DNA from 4 places in the uncultured Dysgonomonas sp. genome. Region 3 is predicted to be linked to each of the others. Evidence: riboswitches for the same ligand, from Rfam matches in the RefSeq annotation. Region 3 holds a riboswitch; each other region holds the start of a gene.
The links. Region 3 has a riboswitch for cobalamin ahead of QZL88_RS09800 (anaerobic ribonucleoside triphosphate reductase). Riboswitches for the same ligand answer to the same signal wherever they lie in the genome.

Region 1 (5,246 bases), 1.5 Mb from region 3:
TACTTTTATTTATATCAAAAGACTTATTTAAAGAAATACTATGATTCGTATATGATTCTATCTCATTATCAGGTATATTCTGATCCAATGCATATCTCTTGCCCGATACGATTAAAGTATAAGCTATATTTATCCATGGGTTCTCCAGGCTTATAGCACCTGAACCATAGTGTCGCGGGGTATACGGTATCTGGTCTCTATAATTTTTACTTTCAGGGTCAGTAATGTCGATAACTTTCTGATAGCTGTAATTTCCGGTCAATTGGATAGATAACTTTTTGCAAAGCTCACTGTGCAGACGTGTATTAATATCTAATCCGGTCATGTCTACTTTTCCATAATTACGCATTTTGAAAATATTCATAGTCGGGAAGGGCACAATCTTATCGTCTACCTTGTTTTTATATCCGTCGGCAGATATACTTATAAAATCAACTTTGTCTGATATTTTTCCAACCCATGTCAAACCGGCATTGTATTGAGTAGCATATTCTGGTTTCAGATTGATATTCCCCATTCTGATATAATACATATCGTCGAATGTCGGCACTCTGAATATCTTTTTATAAGAAGCACGTAATCTTATGTTTGTCTTTAAGAAAGGCAAATATGAAAGACTGATAGATGGGGTTATCTTTTTCTTGTTGTCAGGTATTTCTCCCGACTTAGCATCCTCTTTTACATATGTAGCCAACAGGCTACCGGTAATAGTGATATGTTTATTATTATATTGTGCGGCTAATGCAGTCAGGGATGAATTTCGGGAGGGACTGTCTATATCAGTAAAATTACTGTTCAGACGGTTTTGAAATACATCTTCGAAGAGGCTTATAGAGATATCCTCTATAGGTTTATATAAAATCCCTGCAGAGGCATAGTATTCAAACTGGGTGATGCGGTCTTCTTGTTTGCTGCCTGATATATTGTTATTTAGAGCGAGGTATTTGTAATATGTACGGCTAAATCTTGCCTGTGCCTTTAGTTCCAGTTTATGTGAAAGCGTATTTTTGTAATAGGTCTGGGCAAAAATATCCTTATTCCATACTCGTTCATCATTATCGTCTTTGTAAAAAATTACCGATCCTGGCAGGCCTCTTTCCGAATCCAGATAATTCACCTTGAAATTTAAATTTCCACCTTTACCCAAATTGCCATATAAATTAAGCTCCGTACGCCAGATACTTACATCAGAATTTCTTCTTTTTCGTTCCTCGGTCTGTTCTGCATTTTTATATGTGAATTTATACCTGCCGTCTGCCCGTTCCCATCCGCTGTTAACGGAAATAGAAAATCGCCCGTTAATTTTACGGGCATAGTAAACCATTGGATTTAATAGTCCGAATGATCCCGTTTTGACCCCTGTGTTTAATGTATTCCGCTTAGTGTCGAAAGTAGGTTGTAATGTTGTTATCTGGAGTACTCCGGCGGAAGCATAAGACCTTGCGGATTGAAAAATATCATCGGATTGTCCTATCGATAAAGAAATCATAGAGACATTATCCAGAGAAAAACGGCTTATGTCTATTTGTCCGGATTGTACATTACTCATTGTTATTCCATCATAACTTACTGCTGTATGCTGTGCCCCCATACCTCTGATAGATACCGTTTTCATGCCACCGATACCTCCATAATCTTTTATGCTGACGCCCGAGAATCTGCGTACGGCATCCGATACAGATAATATGCCGATCCGTTCCATTTCAGCGTTGTCTATCACTTGCAGTGGTGTAGTCGAGCGGGCAGCCGACGGTTTTATAAGTGCAGATACTTCTACCTCCGATAGCTTTTGTGTTTCGATACTATCATTTGTTTGCGCCAGTAGAAATGTACCAGCGAAAGAACAAAAAAATAAAAAGGTAGAAAATAAAATTCTCATCTATGCAAAATATATCTTTTAGTATAATTGCAGCATCCGATAAGAACAAAGAAAAAGAAGGGTAGTTAAATTCTTTTACGCATGTTTCTTAAGCCTTATTCCTCGAAAGCTGTCGAAATATTACTTTGCAGGTCTTCTGACTTACTCTTGCTTATATCACCTTCCCATTTTGCAACAGTGGTATTTTGATATAAACATTCCCAGAGCTTACAGCAGCGGGTCTGTTCAGGATTTACACCTGATTCCCTTTTCATCCTTAATGGAACAAAGTAGTGCAAAGATACACAATATTATAGAAGATTTACTTTTTTGCGATAATTATTTGTGAGGAGTATTATAGAGCTTATCAGGAATAAGAGAGAATGTGATATAGAGGAAGAACTCATAAAAATCTCAAATATAAGAGAGGTTGCCTTTCTTATATTTGAGATGGAAGATTATTTTGAAAAAGCAAAACTAAAATTGAAATGTTTTTTTATCTATATTTCAACTTCTGTTTATTAGTCGGTCGGAATATCAATTCGCAGTGCATAAAAATAAGAATTACCTATCCATGTTTCGGATACAGTAGCCGAATTGCCTGCGTTACTGGTGCCAGCCTGTATAATATATTGAGTTTTCTCCTTTATGTTTACATAATGTAATATAAATGGAGTGGCATATGACTTTATACCCGTTCCGGCGGTCTTCTTCTCTGGATTGGCTCCGGCTCTGGATATGGTGGTGTAACTGCTTTGACTCGGTGTTTTTGAAGATAATAATATCCAATGATACATTCCTGTAAGTGAGGCATTCATGTTCGAATTGAATTTAGCAAATATCAGCCATTGTCCGGCAGGCAATTCAAGCATACCGTCAGATACTTGTACTGTGCTACTGGCAAAACCTTTGTTGTTGTTAATTGAAGTTGACTTTACAGTCCCTAAAGGCCTTAATGCGCCCCAGTATGCATCACCTTTATTATTGGCTGTAAGCAGATGTCCTTGATCCTGGGTACCATCTGTATACTGGAACGTTCCGGTCATTCTGGTCCTTCCGCTTTCATTCATACTGAATGTATTGTTATTAATAGATAAGATGGCCGGTCGCATATCTACATACTTTCCTTTTATACTTATAACCGTATCGTTAACCATAAATTCCCGGGCGACGCGTATGTCCACAATCTTATTGTTTACTACAACCATTGTATCATTGATAATAAATTTTGCAGCAGGATTATGCTGTATCTTCAATTCGTTGTTATTCATTTGTACAGTTGTGTTATCATCGAGCTTACCTCCTAGCCATAGCTCTTTGCCATTGGTATCTGTTAAGCCGTTTGCCCCTGATATCTTATTTGACAAAGCTACCCATCTGTTACCATCCCAGAATTCGATAATATTATTCGTTGAATTATAGATAACCAGCCCCGCAGACTCAGGATTACTCGTTAATGAGTGTGTTGTTATCATATTATTTTTATTGGTATCTGGTATTCTCGGTAGACGTATACCTCCTTTTTTACTTTCTACTTCTACAATACAGAATTTCTCGGGTTCTTTATCCGTCCCTATAACTATTTGTCCTTTGGTAGAACCTATGGCTAATATTGTAAAAATGGGAATAAGGATATATCTATGTTTCATAATGTAAATAGTTTTGTGTTTGTAAATTATATCAAAATACTATGGCTTATTTTTCAAAGATCATATATATTCATTTTATATATGTATATTCTTCTTTAAAAGATTTTATTTTCTATTATATATAATAAGGTGTTATTCGTCTTCATTATAATCTTCTATCATAATAGCAAAAAAATAAGGTTCTCCGAACTCTACCTTGGCTGCTCCGGTACCATCTTCTTCTACCAGCCATGTCTGATTGTTGGATGAACTGGCTACAACACAGATTTTTGTATTAGCAGATACATCGATCAGGTAAGTTAGTTCAGGTGACGATGTTGACGTTGCGTCTTCTACATCGGCGCCGATAGTTGCTGTCGGCACTGTTTGGCCCGGAATAAATATATGGGACCAGGTAAACATCTTCTGAGATGCATAGTTCGTCTTTGTTGCAAATTTAGAGAATATAAGCCATTTTCCCGGAGTGAGTGTCAGTGTGTCGGAAATGCATGGGCCACTTATATTTTGACTTGTATTTTGGACCCAGACAGTGCTTGTACCTGTTCCCGCCTTTTTAATTTTGCCTTTAAGATAAGTTTTACCCAATATCAGATCCGGTTTTAGCTTACCCCAAAAAGCAACACCGGATGCTTTGGAAATAAGTACCTTTCCGTTGATGTCGCTTTTGTTGTTATCATAATATAGCTGGCCATGTATATTTACACTGTCGTTTCGGACAAGCATACTATCATTTTTTACTTTTACTTTCAATTGATTTTCTATCGATACTTTGCTGCCTGTCTCCTTGACCTTTAGAGCTGATTTGTTTATTGTATATGAAGATGGTTTGGACCCGACAATCCTACCATTTACAACAAAAACCGTATCATTTACGGAGAATCCTCCGGGGTTACCCGCGCCGGTAGCAAATTCCAGATTTTTACTGTTCAGATTTACCATCGTGGCTTTCTCTAGGTTTCCGCCGAGTTTCACAATGTCTCCATCTTTATGAATTCCATTATATACTCGTATCGTATCTCCCAGCATCGACCATTTTAGGCCATCCCAATATTCAATGGCTTTGCTTGTCTCATTATATATTATCAGGCCGGCGCTAGTTCCATCTATAACAAGAGCGTCTCTCTGCCCTACCGATAATTGGGGTAAGCGCAGACCTCCATTGCTGCTGTTAAGTTGAAGAGATGAGAAATCTTCAGGCTTTGCTGTTGAACCAACGGTAACCTGTCCCTGGCATGTTATTGTTACAAAAAAGAGTGATAGTAAAAAAGATGTGTATATCTGTAGTTTCATAATGATAGTTTGTTTTAATCATTTAATCTTATTGCATAAAAGTACTGATCGCCTAACATTGAATGGGTTGAGTGCCATGTGTCAGGTTTCTTTGTTTTAAAATCTATACGATAAGAAGCCGCATTTGCCGCATCCAGAAAATAAACCATTTGAGGTACACTGTATGACCCGTAGTTTTCATTGCCGCCAGTAGTCTTTCGTTCCGGCAAGGTCATAGAAGAGTACAAAACTACATCTCCACCGGAATCTTCTCGGACCAAACGAAGAAAACTCATATAATTTGCGTTATCACCACTACTAGCATCCGTCCTCCTGTTGGAATATGCTGCAAAACGACCGAATATAAGCCATTTTCCTGCAGGTAAAATTTGGTTGTCGGTAATCTCAGTCCATGTGTCAACTGTAAACTTTGTGCCGGATGGGCCATTCGGGCTTCCGGATACCCTGTT
Region 2 (5,246 bases), 1.8 Mb from region 3:
TTCCTTTCCGCGTATATAGATACTGCCCGACAATTTGGGCTGGAAAGCCGAAAGTGTCCGCAGCAAGGTAGACTTGCCTATCCCGTTGGCTCCGAGCAAGCAGGTAAGTTCCCCACTGAAGATGGATGATGTTATATTTTCGGCGACAGTGATGCTATTCTCTTTTGAAGAATATCCTATCGAAAGATGCTGTATGTCGATTGTCTTTTGTTTCATTTTCCTATTCCGTTATCTCATTCTTACGTTTTCCGAATAATACCGATATAACTATCGGCGCACCTATGAGTGCCGTCACCGAGTTGATGGGTAATGCCCCTTCAAAACCCGGCATGCGTGCTATCAGGTTGCATAGTAGGGCAAGGGATGCCCCGGTGAGTGTGACGGCAGGCATCAGTATCCGGTGGTCGGACGAGACAAATATAGTACGGCACAGATGGGGTACGGCCAGCCCCAAAAAGACAATAGGCCCACAATAAGCCGTGATGATAGCCGTGATGACACATGAACAGCAGATTACATACAGGCGGGCACGTTTTATATTCAGCCCTAAATTACGGGCATAGCCATCGCCGAGCAGCATAAGGTTCAGAGTCTTGATAAGCAGGAATGAAAGCGGAATAAGTACGGCCATTATAAAGACGAAAGTATAGACCTGATTACCCGATACTTTCGCGAAACTGCCCAGTCCCCATATTACATATGCCCTGACATCTTCATCGTTGCTGAAAAATTTAAGGACGCCGATAATGGCGGTCGCTATATAGCCTATCATGACTCCGATGATAAGGAGTATGACATTTCCCCTTACCCGTTGCGAAATGGCTATTATGATTGCCATTACAGTCATTGCCCCGGCAATAGCCGCCACAGATACAGCCACTTCCCCGAAAAAGCCTAAAGTACTCAACGCCGTTCCGGCAATGCTTCCCGACAGAAGGATAATGAAAGCTACACCGAGGCTTGCTCCCGAACTGATACCCAATTCGGAGGGACCCGCCAAGGGATTACGGAATACGGTCTGCATCTGTAACCCGCTTATAGATAAACCTGCTCCCGCAACCAAGGCTGTGAGTGTCTGGGGAAAACGGGATTTCCAGATTATATTCTGCCATATCAGCGGTTCATCTCCTGTTCCGGATAATATATTCCAGATAGAACCTACGGGTATGGAGATAGTTCCCAATACAAGATTGAGTGTGAAAAACAACAGGATAGATGCAAAAATAAGTGCGAGTAAAAGTATATGACGTTTCATTATTTCAATAGTTCATAATATACAGGTGTGTGTTCGGGTAACAACTCGGGGTGGAATATCTTTATCAGGTCGGCCAGTACAACTTCCGGTTCTACAGGCGTATTTTCATAGAAGGGCTTTTCCCTGAGATTGCAATAGATAAGCTTTTTATCTTTGTATGCTTTGAAGTCGGCGTAACGTGCGTCGCTTTGTTTCAGTGCTTCATAGCTGAACATTCCGTTGTGGCTGTTTACCATACGCCAGTATTCGGCATTTGCGCCCTGAGAATATACAGTTTCGAAATCTACATAAAATCCTCCCGATTCATCATCGTTTTTCATAAAATAGGATGCTCCCGCATCGCGGAAGAGTTGCGCCAGATAACTGTTTCCTCCTACGACATACCAATTGCCCGAATGCAGTTCCCCACTGAGTACTGATGGCTTATGCGCCACCGAGGCGGCAAGTGATTTCAACTGGTTATATTTTTCTTCTATTTCATCGAATTGTTTACCGGCCTGCTCTTCCATGCCCAATAATAGACCCGTAAATTTTATCCATTCGGCTTGCCCCAGAGGAGACGATTCTTTATAGCCTAAAAAGCTGATCAGAGGAATATCCAGATTGCGGATAGCATCATAACCTCCACGCTTGAAGGGCGAAACAAGGATAATATCGGGATCGAGAGCCATAACCACTTCGTTGTCAAACTCGCCTTCGATACCGATTTTGCTTGTTTTTCCGGTTTTTAATTGTTCGTTTAGCTGAGGATTGAACAGGAAACGGGTGCTGGTTATCCCTGCTATTTTGTCCACAGCGTCTAATTTGATAAAATTGGAAATTTGCAGGGTGGTCATACATACCACGCTTCTTACGGGGACTTCTATAATCTGGTATCCGGCAGGTATGCCGGTTTTATTTTCCCCTCTTTTCAATAAAGCATATTGATATTTGGTATCGCTTTCCCCGGAAGGATCGTGTATATCCACCAGCTTGTAATTTCCATGTTCGGACACGGTAAAGCCTTTTGCATATTTGATATTTAAAGTATCGTGCGAGCCGAAGATATTGTTGCTGTCTTTCTTATTCGGGTTGCATGCAATGAAGCAGCCAAAAGCAAGCAGGATTATTGAATGGACAAGGATTTTCATATTGGTCTATTTGCGGATTATAATTAGTGAAAAGTAAGGAAATTTACGATTGAGTATTTCTTCTCTATTAGGAGTATAGAACTCCTTGCCTAAAATCCCAACATTCTCAAAATAGTGGAAAGTGACGTCCTGAATATTTTCTAATGCTTCCTTTATTACCTGTTCGCACTGCGAAGTTTTCATTAGTACAACGGTTTTCTCTCTTTTGATCTTTTCTTTCAGGCTGTCTAATGTTATGGTACCCGGAATAACTTCGAGTTCTTCCTCTTGTTTCACAATGTGAATATTGGCCAGAGTGCCACAGGCTATAAATGCAGGCACGCCCGCGATACGGCTGACCGGTATATTCTCCTGTGTAAGATATTCGCTTATGTAGTAAATGGTAGAGTAGAATCCGGCATCTCCTTCGGCTGTAACAGCTATTTTATGTCCGGATTTATACTTATCCGATATTTCTTTCGCCACAGCCTTGTAGCTTTCAATGGCCAGTGAACGGTCTTTGTTCATCGGTACATTGAATGTGTTCAGCTTTGATTCATCGACGCCCAATTGCAATAAGACATCCTTTGCCCTTGAGGACCTTTTTCCTCCGGGAAGGGCGGTTGACGGACAAAATATTAAATCTGCTTCTTGCAGTGTTTTCAAACCTTTCAAGGTTATCAGTTCCGGGTCTCCGGGACCGAGAGATACGAACATAACAGAATCAAACATCTATACAATCCATTTTATTGGAGTTAAAAAATAAGATGCTTTTAGTATAGGAAAAATAGACGAACAGGTACAAATGTTGTCTGTAAGCAGTATTTTAAGCCTAAACCTCGAGCTTTCAACTAATAACGCTTTGGCAGGTTTTCTGACTTGCTCCATCCTTGAACGGCCTTCCCATTTTCAGTAAACAGTTAGCAGTTATCAGTAAACAGTCAAAAAAACTGTTAACTGATTACTGTATCACTGATTACTGTGAAACAGTGGTGTTTGGTATTGTTCAAAGACTTTTTTCAGCAAAATTGTTAACTGATGACTGTTAACTGCTCACTGAAAAGAGCTTACAGCAGCGGGTCTGTTCAGGATTTACACCTGATTCCCTTTTAATTACTCATCCGGTAATGCGGATTTGTAACACCAAAATTTAGTGCAAAGATATGGAATTAAATTTATAAAGATTTATATAATGTAAGTCAAATAACTTTATCTATAAGTAAATGATTGATGTATTCAATAAAATGAAACAAGCGTTCTTTGAAATATTAGAAGCCGACGTTATTCCTCAGGAGAGTCTTACAATAAGAGTAAAAACTGACAGGTGGAAAATATGAAAATATGTCAACTTTGTCAAGTTTTAAGTTGGATACAAAGTTGAAATGAACGAAAAAGCTGACAGATAAAAAATGTGTAAAAGTTGTCAAGTTTGTCAAGTTTTTTGATAAAGGAATTAATGCGTTTCTTGTTAAATTTTAGATTACATGCTGCATCGAAAGTGTGTTATAGTAGAGGAAATTATTAAATCGCGAAAAAATATAGTTAAATTTATATTCCTTATTATGTTTATTTGGTAATATCGTTTAATATCAATATTTTTATACTGTATTTGTTAATTAACTATTATGGCAAAACTTATTATTAATTCCTATGCCGATTTTGAGCAGTATGTAGGAAAGGAACTGGGGACTTCTGATTGGCTGAAAATATCTCAAGACCGCATCAACAAATTTGCAGAAGCTACACTTGACTATCAATGGATCCATGTAAATGAAGAAAGAGCTAAGGTAGAGAGTCCTTTCAAAAGTACAATTGCACATGGTTACCTCATGGTATCTATCTTGCCCTATCTTTGGGATCAGATAATAGAGGTAAACAATATAAAGATGCTGATAAATTACGGTATCGAAAAGTTGAAGTTTAATCAGGCGGTAATTGTCGACAGTGAAGTACGTTTACGGGTTACTTTGGCCTCGCTTGTTAACCTGAGAGGAATAGCCAAAGCCGAATTGAAGGTTATTCTGGAAATAAAAGACTGCCCGAAGAATGCATTGGAAGAAACAGTCATATTTCTATATCACTTCAATAGTTAAGAGAAATATTACGGATAATATAATGGAGGGATACTTTAATTATTAAGGTATCCCTTTTTATTCGATAGCGCGATAGGCCGCTTTTCTGTATTATATCATCGAATTGTAATTGATACAGGCTTTTACTATCGCTTTCCACTGTATACTTTTTGTGGGTACATCTTTTGGGTGATACTTCTGGTTGTATCCGCTAAGCCTTATATAGTCATCACCCATATCTGATTTATCCAGGTTTTTAATTGTGAGAAACTCTTCTCCATCGATGGTAAGATATACGATATACATTTCACCCCAATATATATCGTTGGTGTGATTCGCAGTTTTGTAGCATACGATATCCCCGGGTTTGATCAATGGATACATGCTGTCTGTCTTCACAAATCCGGCACCGTCACATGAGCTTAAGTTGGGTATGGATAGATACCCATGGCATTTGTGCGAACCCTTATAGGAGAATATTGGTATAAACTCCAAAGGGGATTCTGCTTTGAGCAGATTTTTGTCAGAGACAGTCGACGGGTCTATATTCATTACAGCAGCATACTGTTCCCGTACCGACTGTAAGTTGTCGTATAGCCAGAATATGGATGATTTTATCATTTCACCTTCACCCGAAATAAGCCATTCTAGATTTATTTCAGGATATGCAGCATATATTTTTGCTATTGTATCGCCTGTTATACCGCTTTTCTTGTCCAGAGTACCGTTAGAGACACCAGTCTGATTATAAAATTTATTTTTGCTAATCCCCTGTTTGTCTATAAACTGTATAATCCTGTCCTTTTGAGT
Region 3 (3,662 bases):
ATACGGCGATTATTCCAAATAACGACCGTTGCACTTTTTAATGATTTTTCGACATCGATTAACCGTTGGTTGCTGCTGCCTCTGAAGATAAGGGATTCGTCTTTCAGTGATTCAACATATCGCCCGTCTACAAGTACATCTATATAGGGAAGTATCCGGGATAGCCTTTCTGACCTTATGATTTGCTCATATATATACCCGGTGTAACACCAGATATCTTTATCTGTTTCAGATTTGATCCGTCGGGCCAGTTCTGTAAACCCTTCTACCTGCATAAAGGGATCACCTCCTGTAAAAGTCACATTCGCAAACTCCGATTCTTTAATTTCCTCCAATAAATTATCGATAGGATATGTTTTACCGTGCTCAATATTCCACGAATGGGGATTGTGGCACCCTTTGCAAAGGTGTGTGCATCCGGCAGCGTAGATGGCAGTCCGGAATCCGGGGCCATCTACAGTCGTGTCGCGTATGATATTCAGTATCGATATATTATTATTCATGGACAATGCGGTCGTTAAGTTCGGCTAGTTTTGCACTATTCCATCTATCGGTAGTACCTACCAGATAGCCTGTTATGCGTTGCAGACGGTCTATCTGCATACTTCCGCAACGAGGGCACTCATTTATCTGTGTAGCAGCATTTTCGTATCCGCATTTCAGGCAACGGTTCCGGTTGTGGTTCACCGAAGCATAGCCAATATTGTATTTATCCATCATATCTACGACAGTCATAATGGCTTCGGGATTATGAGTGGCATCGCCATCCATTTCAACATAGAATATATGTCCACCACGTGTGAGATCGTGATATGGAGCTTCAACCTTGGCTTTCTGATGTGCGCTACATGGATAATATACAGGTACATGGTTTGAGTTTGTATAATACTCCCGGTCTGTAATTCCTTCGATAAGTCCGAAGTCTTTTTTGTCGCGTCGTGTAAACCTTCCGGCGAGCCCTTCGGCGGGAGTAGCCAGTACACTATAGTTGTGCTGATATTTATCAGAATACTCATTTGCCCGGTCTCTCATATATGTTATTATTTCCAGACCCAGTTTCTGCGCATTTTCATCTTCTCCGTGGTGCTTGCCGATGAGGGCGACCAAAGCCTCGGCAAGCCCGATGAAACCTATGCCCAATGTACCCTGATTGATAACTTTCTCTATCGTATCCTCGCCTGCCAGTTGTTCGCATCCTTCCCACAGCACCGACATAAGTAACGGAAACTGTTTGGGAGCAGCTGTCTTTTGAAATTCGAAGCGGCGATGTAATTGGAGAGCGGCCAGATCGAGCATCTGATCCAGTTGCCTGTAAAAACAGACGATTCTTTCCTTCTCGTTTTCTATGTTTCTGCATTCTAGTGCAATGCGTACCAGATTGAGTGTAGAGAAAGAAAGATTGCCTCTGCCTACCGAAGTTTTCTTTCCAAAGCGGTTTTCGAATACACGGGTACGGCAGCCCATTGTTGCCACCTCGTACTCAAAGCGGCGGGGATCGTTCTCATTCCATTCTTCATGTTGGTTGAATGTCGCGTCCAGATTCAGGAAGTTAGGGAAGAAACGATGCGCACTCACCTTGCATGCCAGTTGGTATAAATCGTAATTCCGGTCTGTTGGTAAATAGCTTACTCCCCGCTTCTTTTTCCATATCTGTATCGGGAAAATGGCTGTTACTCCGTTGCCCACGCCTTCATCTGTGCTGATTAACAGTTCCCGCATGATGCACCTTCCTTCGGCAGAAGTATCCGTTCCATAATTGATAGAGCTGAATACCACCTGGTTGCCTCCCCGGGAGTGTATGGTGTTCATGTTGTGGATGAAGGCTTCCATCGACTGATGTACACGACTCACAGTACGGTTTATGGCATGCTGGACAATTTTTTCGTCACCCTGTAATCCTGTCAAATTTTTTGATAGGTAATCTTCTATCGGTGTTTCGTAAAGGTGTTTGTAGTCAAGTCCGTTTATCTGTTCCAGCACTTTTATCTCTTCAATAAAGCTGCGCCTGACAAAAGGTGCCAGATAAAAATCGAAAGCAGGGATGGATTGACCGCCATGCATTTCATTCTGGGCTGTTTCCATAGATATACAGCCGAGCATGCTTGCAGTTTCAATACGTTTAGCAGGGCGTGATTCGCCATGTCCGGCATTGAATCCATGTTGAAGTATCTTATCTAGCGGGTGTTGTACGCAGGTGAGGCTTTTGGTCGGATAATAATCCTTGTCATGAATATGTAAATAATTTCGGCGGACGGCTTCTTTTACTTCCGGCAGCAGCAAGTAGTCGTCGACAAAAGGCTTGGTTGTTTCACTCGCGAATTTCATCATCATTCCTGCCGGGGTATCGGCGTTCATATTGGCGTTTTCGCGTGTGATATCGTTCGATTTGGTTTCTATGATTTCGAGAAACATGTCGCGGGTCTTGGCTTTTCGGGCAATACTCCGCTGATCGCGGTAAGCGATATATTTCTTGGCGGCTTCTTTGCGTGGGCTTTTCATCAGCTCCACCTCTACCATGTCCTGAATTTGTTCTACAGTCATTTGTTCGTTTCCCTGGCAAGAAACAAAATCCGTGATGCGTCTTATCAGGGAAGAGTCTTCTCCTTGTTCGGTGTGTAACATGGCTTTGCGAATGGCTGCCATTATCTTTTCTTCATTGAAGCCGACGATGCGTCCGTCTCTTTTTACAACTGTCTGGATCATGGTTGTATTATGTTATAAGTAAAAGAAAGTATTCGACCCGCTTTCGCGTAGTCAATTGTTAATTAATGATACATTGTTTCAATGTAACTGACGGGGAAAGAGAGCAAAATAGGCGAAGAGAGATTAATGATGTAAAGTCACCGCATATCCTATTCTATCGCTTTTCTCCCGAAAGCTACGAATGTATACACGGCAGGTCTTCTGACTCATTTCTCTGCTAGGCGCCTTCCCAATATTCAGTTGTCTGTTAATCAGTGGCGTGAGAGCCTCGCTTTTTCTTGAAATTTACAGCTACGGGGATAGTTCAGGACTTACACCTGATTCCCTTTTCATCCGATTTTATTTCAGAACCGTATATGACAACAAAGGTAAATTATTTTTTTATATGGTTTTCAGAAATGAGATTTATTTATCTTAAAATAATACTGAAGTTTTCCAAAACTAATTTTAAGTTTCATATTATCAGCTAAATAAATTTTGGGTATTGTTGAAAAGTTTTCTAAATGGTATGATTGATTTAAATAAATATACCTTTGTTGAAAACTTTTTTAATAAAAGGATGTACTTGATAAATAATTTTGTATCGAATATTTCTGCAACGGATTATATAACAAATTACAGGGATGTAAGTAAGTTTATCGTATTCTGCAAACAATGCAATAAGTATAATAATTGCTGGGCATGTCCTCCCTATGATTTCGATATGGATGGTTATCTATCCGGCTATGAAAGCGTATATATTATAGGAACGAAGATAAGTCTCTCGGAAAATGTACGGTTGAAATGTGTGGAGGCTGAAATAAGCCGTCGGACAGGTGCTGGGATCATTGCTGATGTAAGGCACGAACTAGATAAGCAGCTATTGAAGCTCGAATCTAAGTATCCGGATAGTAAAGCATTCTTTGCGGGTACTTGCCATCTCTGTCCCGATAACGATTGTACACGGATTAAAGGGCAAC
Region 4 (5,246 bases), 1.8 Mb from region 3:
CCCACAACCTCTACTTCCCGAATAGAGAAGATTGTGTCTGTCATATTTTTATTTTGGGCAAATACATTGCCTATCATCATGGTACCGATGATTATATATAGATATTTTTTCATTTGTTTTTTGTCTTTTATTAATGCATTACTTCCCCCGTAACTTCATAGATGGCTTTTTTCTTCATTATTCCGATTTTACGGTGTCCGGCTTTAAATTTGAGATGGGAAATATACAAGTCCTGTATCGCTGGATTTTCCCCCAAGCCTTTCAACTGAAGTTCCACTGTGAATCCTTCTTCTTCCAAATCATTCTTCCAGTCTTCGGCAATATCGTTTTTTGCATGTTCACCAGCCACAAACATAAAAGGAGTCAGCACAACTTTCTTCAGACCCGAAGCTTTCAGCTGCGCCAGCATGTCTTCAAAAGCGGGATAGCCTTCTATCGTACCCACAAAATGATTTTTATGCCCCTTTGCTTTCAGCATGTAATCGAGCATTGCATATTGAGCCGTAGTAGCATCGTATGTTCCGTGTCCTACCCAGACATAAGCTATCTGACTGTCAGTATCGTCTGTCAGTATTTCTGTTACCTTTTCATAATCTTCAGGAGTGTAAAGCAAGGGATTACCGATGCGTATATCTTTAAACAAGGGCTCCACTTCGTCTACATTCTTTTCCAGTGATTCCATTTCCACTCCGTCGATAATCGTAGATGCCTGTATCAAAACATGGGTATATCCATCTGCATGTAATTGTTTCAAAGCCTCTAACGGATTCTGTTTATTTATCCCCCGTTCGCCCAAGCGTTTGATAATTATGCGCGAGGTATAAGCTTCACGCAATTCCACTTCAGGAAATTCTTTCCTCACTTTATCATTCAGTGCATCTATGGTCAGCTCACGGGTATCGGCATGTGTAGTTCCAAAATGCACCATCAGAATAGCAGCCTTATCTCCCGGCTTCATCGTTTTGAAGAAATCGGAATGCTCATAATTTCCACCACCATGAGCAAAAAACGGTAAGACTGTAATATATAGTAATATAGTTGCTAAAATCTTTTTCATATATCCTGATTATTTGCTAAACTTTAAAGACAAACTCACATAGAAAACCCGTCCGGGAGACAGTGTAGCATAATTTGCGCCGAAAGGCTTGTCGTCCACAAAATCAAAAATATTTTCGATACCGAAGCCCGGTTCTACAACAAAACCGTTGAAATTCTTCAAACGATGGCGGGTAGCCAGATTCCATTGATTATATGCGCGCGCAGGATCTTTATCTCCCATATAACGGCTGCTCTGTATCCGTCCGTTAAAGTTTATGTTCGAATCTACAATCCACCATTTTTTATTCCAGTTTACATTTCCTGTACCAATATGCTTGCTGGAACGTACCAACGGCTTACCTGTATCGTAATCCTTGGAATTTACATAACTGTAGCCCAACCCTATACTCAGTCCTGCTCCGAGATATGAATTCACGGAGGTTTCGAATCCGTTTACACGAGCTCTGGATGAATTGGTGTATACCTGTTTTTTCTTTATCCCTTCATTCTTTTCGTCTTCAGTTATCGTTTCGGTAACATCCCTTGTCTGGATAATATTCTTTATCCGGTTAATATACCCTGTAACAGAAACTGTCAGAAAATCGTTGTGGTATTCAGTATTGAGTGAGTAATAGTTGGATGATTCCGGTTTCAAATCGGAATTACCAAGGCTTAAAGTAGAACGTGTTATAGTCCTTGTATATAGTTCTTTCATATCAGGAGCGCGGAATCCGGCTGAATAAGATGCCCTGAAATTGAAATGATCGAGTGAATACATTCCCGACAACTTTGGCGTAAGCCTGTTACCGAAAGCTTCATTATAAACATAGCGGAATCCCGGCACGAATTGCAGTTTGCTATCCAGCAGCTTTATCTCATCCTGCGCATATACCGAATATGTATATACATCTCTCGAACCGTCTTTTGTATCCGACTGGCTTTCGATATAGTCCAACTGGTATTGCGTTCCTACCGAAAGACGATTGTACTTTCCTAAATTGAATATGCCTTTCAGATTGGCATCATAGTATTTCTGTCTTCTTTCTTTCGATTCTTCTCCGTTTTTATAATTTCCATCATCCTTGATGTATTCACGGTAATATTCAAAATTGTCAGTATATAAGTCCAATGTAATTACAGCCAGATCTTTAAGCATATACCTTGCTCCCGCTCCTATATTGTAATCTTCATATTTCATATTATACGCATATGACGATACTGGTCTTTTCAGCTTCTTGTCATAGAGGCTTCCTTCTGCGTATATGCTTAGAGATTTAGCCGGCTTTACTGTGAATTTCTGACTCACCACATCAGAATAATTCGTGTTCACAGCCATTTTATCAGTATCTATCAACTTATCTCCCGATGTTTCCTGTGTGTTCAACTGCCAGCCATCGCTTTGGTTGCGCTGAAAAGAAGTTGATGAGGACAGCCATTTGTAATTCACATCAGCGTTTATAGCCTGCGAAAATTGGCCATATTCGGCATAGCGGGTATCGGATGTTATATAGATGGATTCTTTAGGATTCTCAGTGATAATATTGATAACCCCTCCCATTGCCTCGGATCCATATAATGCAGATGCAGCACCTTTCAACACCTCTATACGCTTTACATTCTTCATATTTATCCGCGACAGGTCTGTATTACCCGATACATCTCCTGCCAGTTTCTTTCCATCTACCAATACAAGGATGTAACGATTGCTTAATCCGTTCATCTGCATATACGAACCCATAGCGTTAGTCATGAAAGAGAAGGATGGACTGATGGACATCATGGCATTTTCGAATGTAGGGACATTTATATTCTCCAGTTCCTTTTTGGTTATCATATCCATTGCTACAGGGGTATTCTTTAATCTGTTGTGCGTACCTGTACCTGTAACTACTACTTCATTAAGTTTTAGTGGGGATTTTTTTAAGACGAATAAGATATCTTCGCAGGAAGATGCAATATCAATCTTAGCTCCATTGTAGTCGAGTGTCGATGCTCTTAATCTGTGTTTGCCTTCGGGTACTCTCTGCAAACTAAACTCTCCGTTCTCGTCCGTCGAAGTTCCCAGTGTGGTATATTCGATCCATACACTGGCACCCGCAACAGGTTTCTCATTTTCATCCACGACTTTTCCCTTTAAGGTCATTTGGGCAAATGCCATGTTTACAATACAGCACAAGATGGCTGTAACCAATACTTTTTTTCTCATTAAAATGCGAAGTATAATGTTAGTAATTATATTCTTGGCCCCGAGAATATTTAATTTATTGTATGCTAGGCAGGTTTCCTGACTTACTCCATCTTTGAACGGCCTTCCCGACATTCAGTTAACAGTGAGCAGTTAACAGTTAACAAAGAATTGATAACAGTTGACTGATGCACGATAACTTTCAATCAGTGGTATTTGGTCTTGTTCAAAGACTTTTTTCAGAAACATTGTTAACCGATGACTGTTAACTGTTAACTGAATAGAGCTTACAGTAGCGGGCACTGTTCCGGACTTTAACCGGATTCCCTTTTATGTAAAAAGACGGATGTCTGTTTACATCACCTTAGCGGCGGCAAAGTTAATTTTTTTAAATATCAGAAAAAAGTATTTAAGGAAATAATTTGCATCTATGTTATTTTCTATATATCGATACAGGTTTCATATCTCATATTTTATACTTTTGCTGAAGAAAAAGAAGAATCATGGCATATACATCCCATTCCCTTATCTCGGCAATAGCGTCCGGTTCCGGTAAAACTACAATTACTTTAGGTTTATTGAGGGCACTCCGGAACAGAGGTCTGAGTGTACAACCTTTTAAATGTGGACCGGACTATATAGACACCAAATATCATGTCCTGGCAGCAGGAACCGAATCAGTCAATCTCGACCTGTTCCTATCGTCTGAAAACCATATAAAGAATTTGTATAATAAATATTCATCGGGTAAAGATGTTTGTATTACCGAAGGTGTTATGGGACTATTCGACGGATACGACCGCATGAATGGAAGCAGTGCGCAAATAGCGGAGAAACTGGATATCCCTGTCATTTTAGTCCTGAATGCGAAGTCGATGGCTTATTCGGCGGCGGCCCTGCTTTATGGTTTCAAGAATTTCTCTGATAGGGTGAATATCGCAGGTGTCATTTTCAATTTTGTAGCTTCCGAAAGCCACTATAATTTCCTAAAAGATGCCTGTCACGATGTAGGACTTGAACCATTAGGCTATCTGCCCAAGAATACTGATATAGAAATTCCATCCCGCCATCTGGGTTTGAATATCGACGAACAATACCGCTTCGATGATTTCGCGGACAAGGCTGCTGACCTGATAGAAAAGCATATAGATATAGATAAGCTCTTGTCCATTACAGTAAGGAGACAACCGCATATAGAAGTAACAAAAGAAACTAATGTACCCTTACAAGGTTTAAGAATAAGTGTTGCCCGAGATTCAGCATTCAACTTCATGTACCATGAAAATATCGAATACCTGAAAAGATTAGGCACAGTATCCTACTTCAGCCCGTTATCCGACAAGCAATTACCTGAATCCGATTTTATTTACCTGCCCGGAGGATACCCCGAGTTATATCTTAGCGAATTAAGTAATAACCGGACAATGCAGGACAGTATCCGCCATTACGTTGAAGCCGGAGGTAAAGTCCTCGCCGAATGTGGAGGTATGATGTACTTATCTTCATCTATCTCCCATGAGAATGGTACTGAATACCCGATGGTAAACATTTTCGACCAAAAAGCCACAATGGAGAATATGAAGCTCAAACTGGGTTACAGACAATTCAAGTATAATGGTCTGTCGCTGAAAGGACACGAATTTCACTACTCCACAATAAATAGCGAACAACAAAGCGTTGTACAACAATACACAGCCAAAGGGCAAGCCACAGATACTAAACTATTACGCTATAAGAATGTCATCGCAGGTTACACGCATCTGTACTGGGCAGATATGGACAATCTGATGGATATATTTTAAGAAAAGAGACTCCTGTGCATCTATTTAGTTATTATATTTGTAGAAATATATAACAGATGGCTATCGATATCATTCTTACCATAATAGGAGCAATTCTCATTATCACGGGCATAGTGGGTTGTATCGTGCCCGTACTACCGGGTATTCCTCTCAGCTATGCAGGTATCTTTCTTTTACATCTGACGTCGAAAGTTGAATTTTCCACTCAGTTCTTAATCATA

Region 1: another riboswitch for cobalamin. It lies ahead of QZL88_RS03765 (TonB-dependent receptor); the one in region 3 lies ahead of QZL88_RS09800 (anaerobic ribonucleoside triphosphate reductase).
Region 2: another riboswitch for cobalamin. It lies ahead of cobI (precorrin-2 C(20)-methyltransferase); the one in region 3 lies ahead of QZL88_RS09800 (anaerobic ribonucleoside triphosphate reductase).
Region 4: another riboswitch for cobalamin. It lies ahead of QZL88_RS02575 (TonB-dependent receptor); the one in region 3 lies ahead of QZL88_RS09800 (anaerobic ribonucleoside triphosphate reductase).

The regions. Positions count from the first base shown of each region.
Region 1 is NZ_LT599032.1:863,506-868,751, reverse strand. It holds gene QZL88_RS03765 (TonB-dependent receptor) at 1-1,879, opposite strand, end outside; cobalamin riboswitch at 1,988-2,164, opposite strand; gene QZL88_RS03760 (hypothetical protein) at 2,380-3,507, opposite strand; gene QZL88_RS03755 (hypothetical protein) at 3,640-4,797, opposite strand; gene QZL88_RS03750 (hypothetical protein) at 4,812-5,246, opposite strand, start outside.
Region 2 is NZ_LT599032.1:570,149-575,394, reverse strand. It holds gene QZL88_RS02535 (ABC transporter ATP-binding protein) at 1-216, opposite strand, end outside; gene QZL88_RS02530 (iron ABC transporter permease) at 221-1,255, opposite strand; gene QZL88_RS02525 (ABC transporter substrate-binding protein) at 1,255-2,385, opposite strand; gene cobI (precorrin-2 C(20)-methyltransferase) at 2,392-3,096, opposite strand; cobalamin riboswitch at 3,211-3,527, opposite strand; gene QZL88_RS02515 (MaoC family dehydratase) at 3,990-4,457, shown strand; gene QZL88_RS02510 (LexA family transcriptional regulator) at 4,548-5,246, opposite strand, start outside.
Region 3 is NZ_LT599032.1:2,382,033-2,385,694, reverse strand. It holds gene nrdG (anaerobic ribonucleoside-triphosphate reductase activating protein) at 1-503, opposite strand, end outside; gene QZL88_RS09800 (anaerobic ribonucleoside triphosphate reductase) at 496-2,703, opposite strand; cobalamin riboswitch at 2,877-3,073, opposite strand; gene QZL88_RS09795 (DUF2284 domain-containing protein) at 3,263-3,662, shown strand, end outside.
Region 4 is NZ_LT599032.1:586,506-591,751, forward strand. It holds gene QZL88_RS02565 (TonB-dependent receptor) at 1-113, opposite strand, end outside; gene QZL88_RS02570 (sirohydrochlorin cobaltochelatase) at 131-1,057, opposite strand; gene QZL88_RS02575 (TonB-dependent receptor) at 1,067-3,244, opposite strand; cobalamin riboswitch at 3,295-3,605, opposite strand; gene QZL88_RS02580 (cobyrinate a,c-diamide synthase) at 3,727-5,025, shown strand; gene QZL88_RS02585 (DUF456 domain-containing protein) at 5,082-5,246, shown strand, end outside.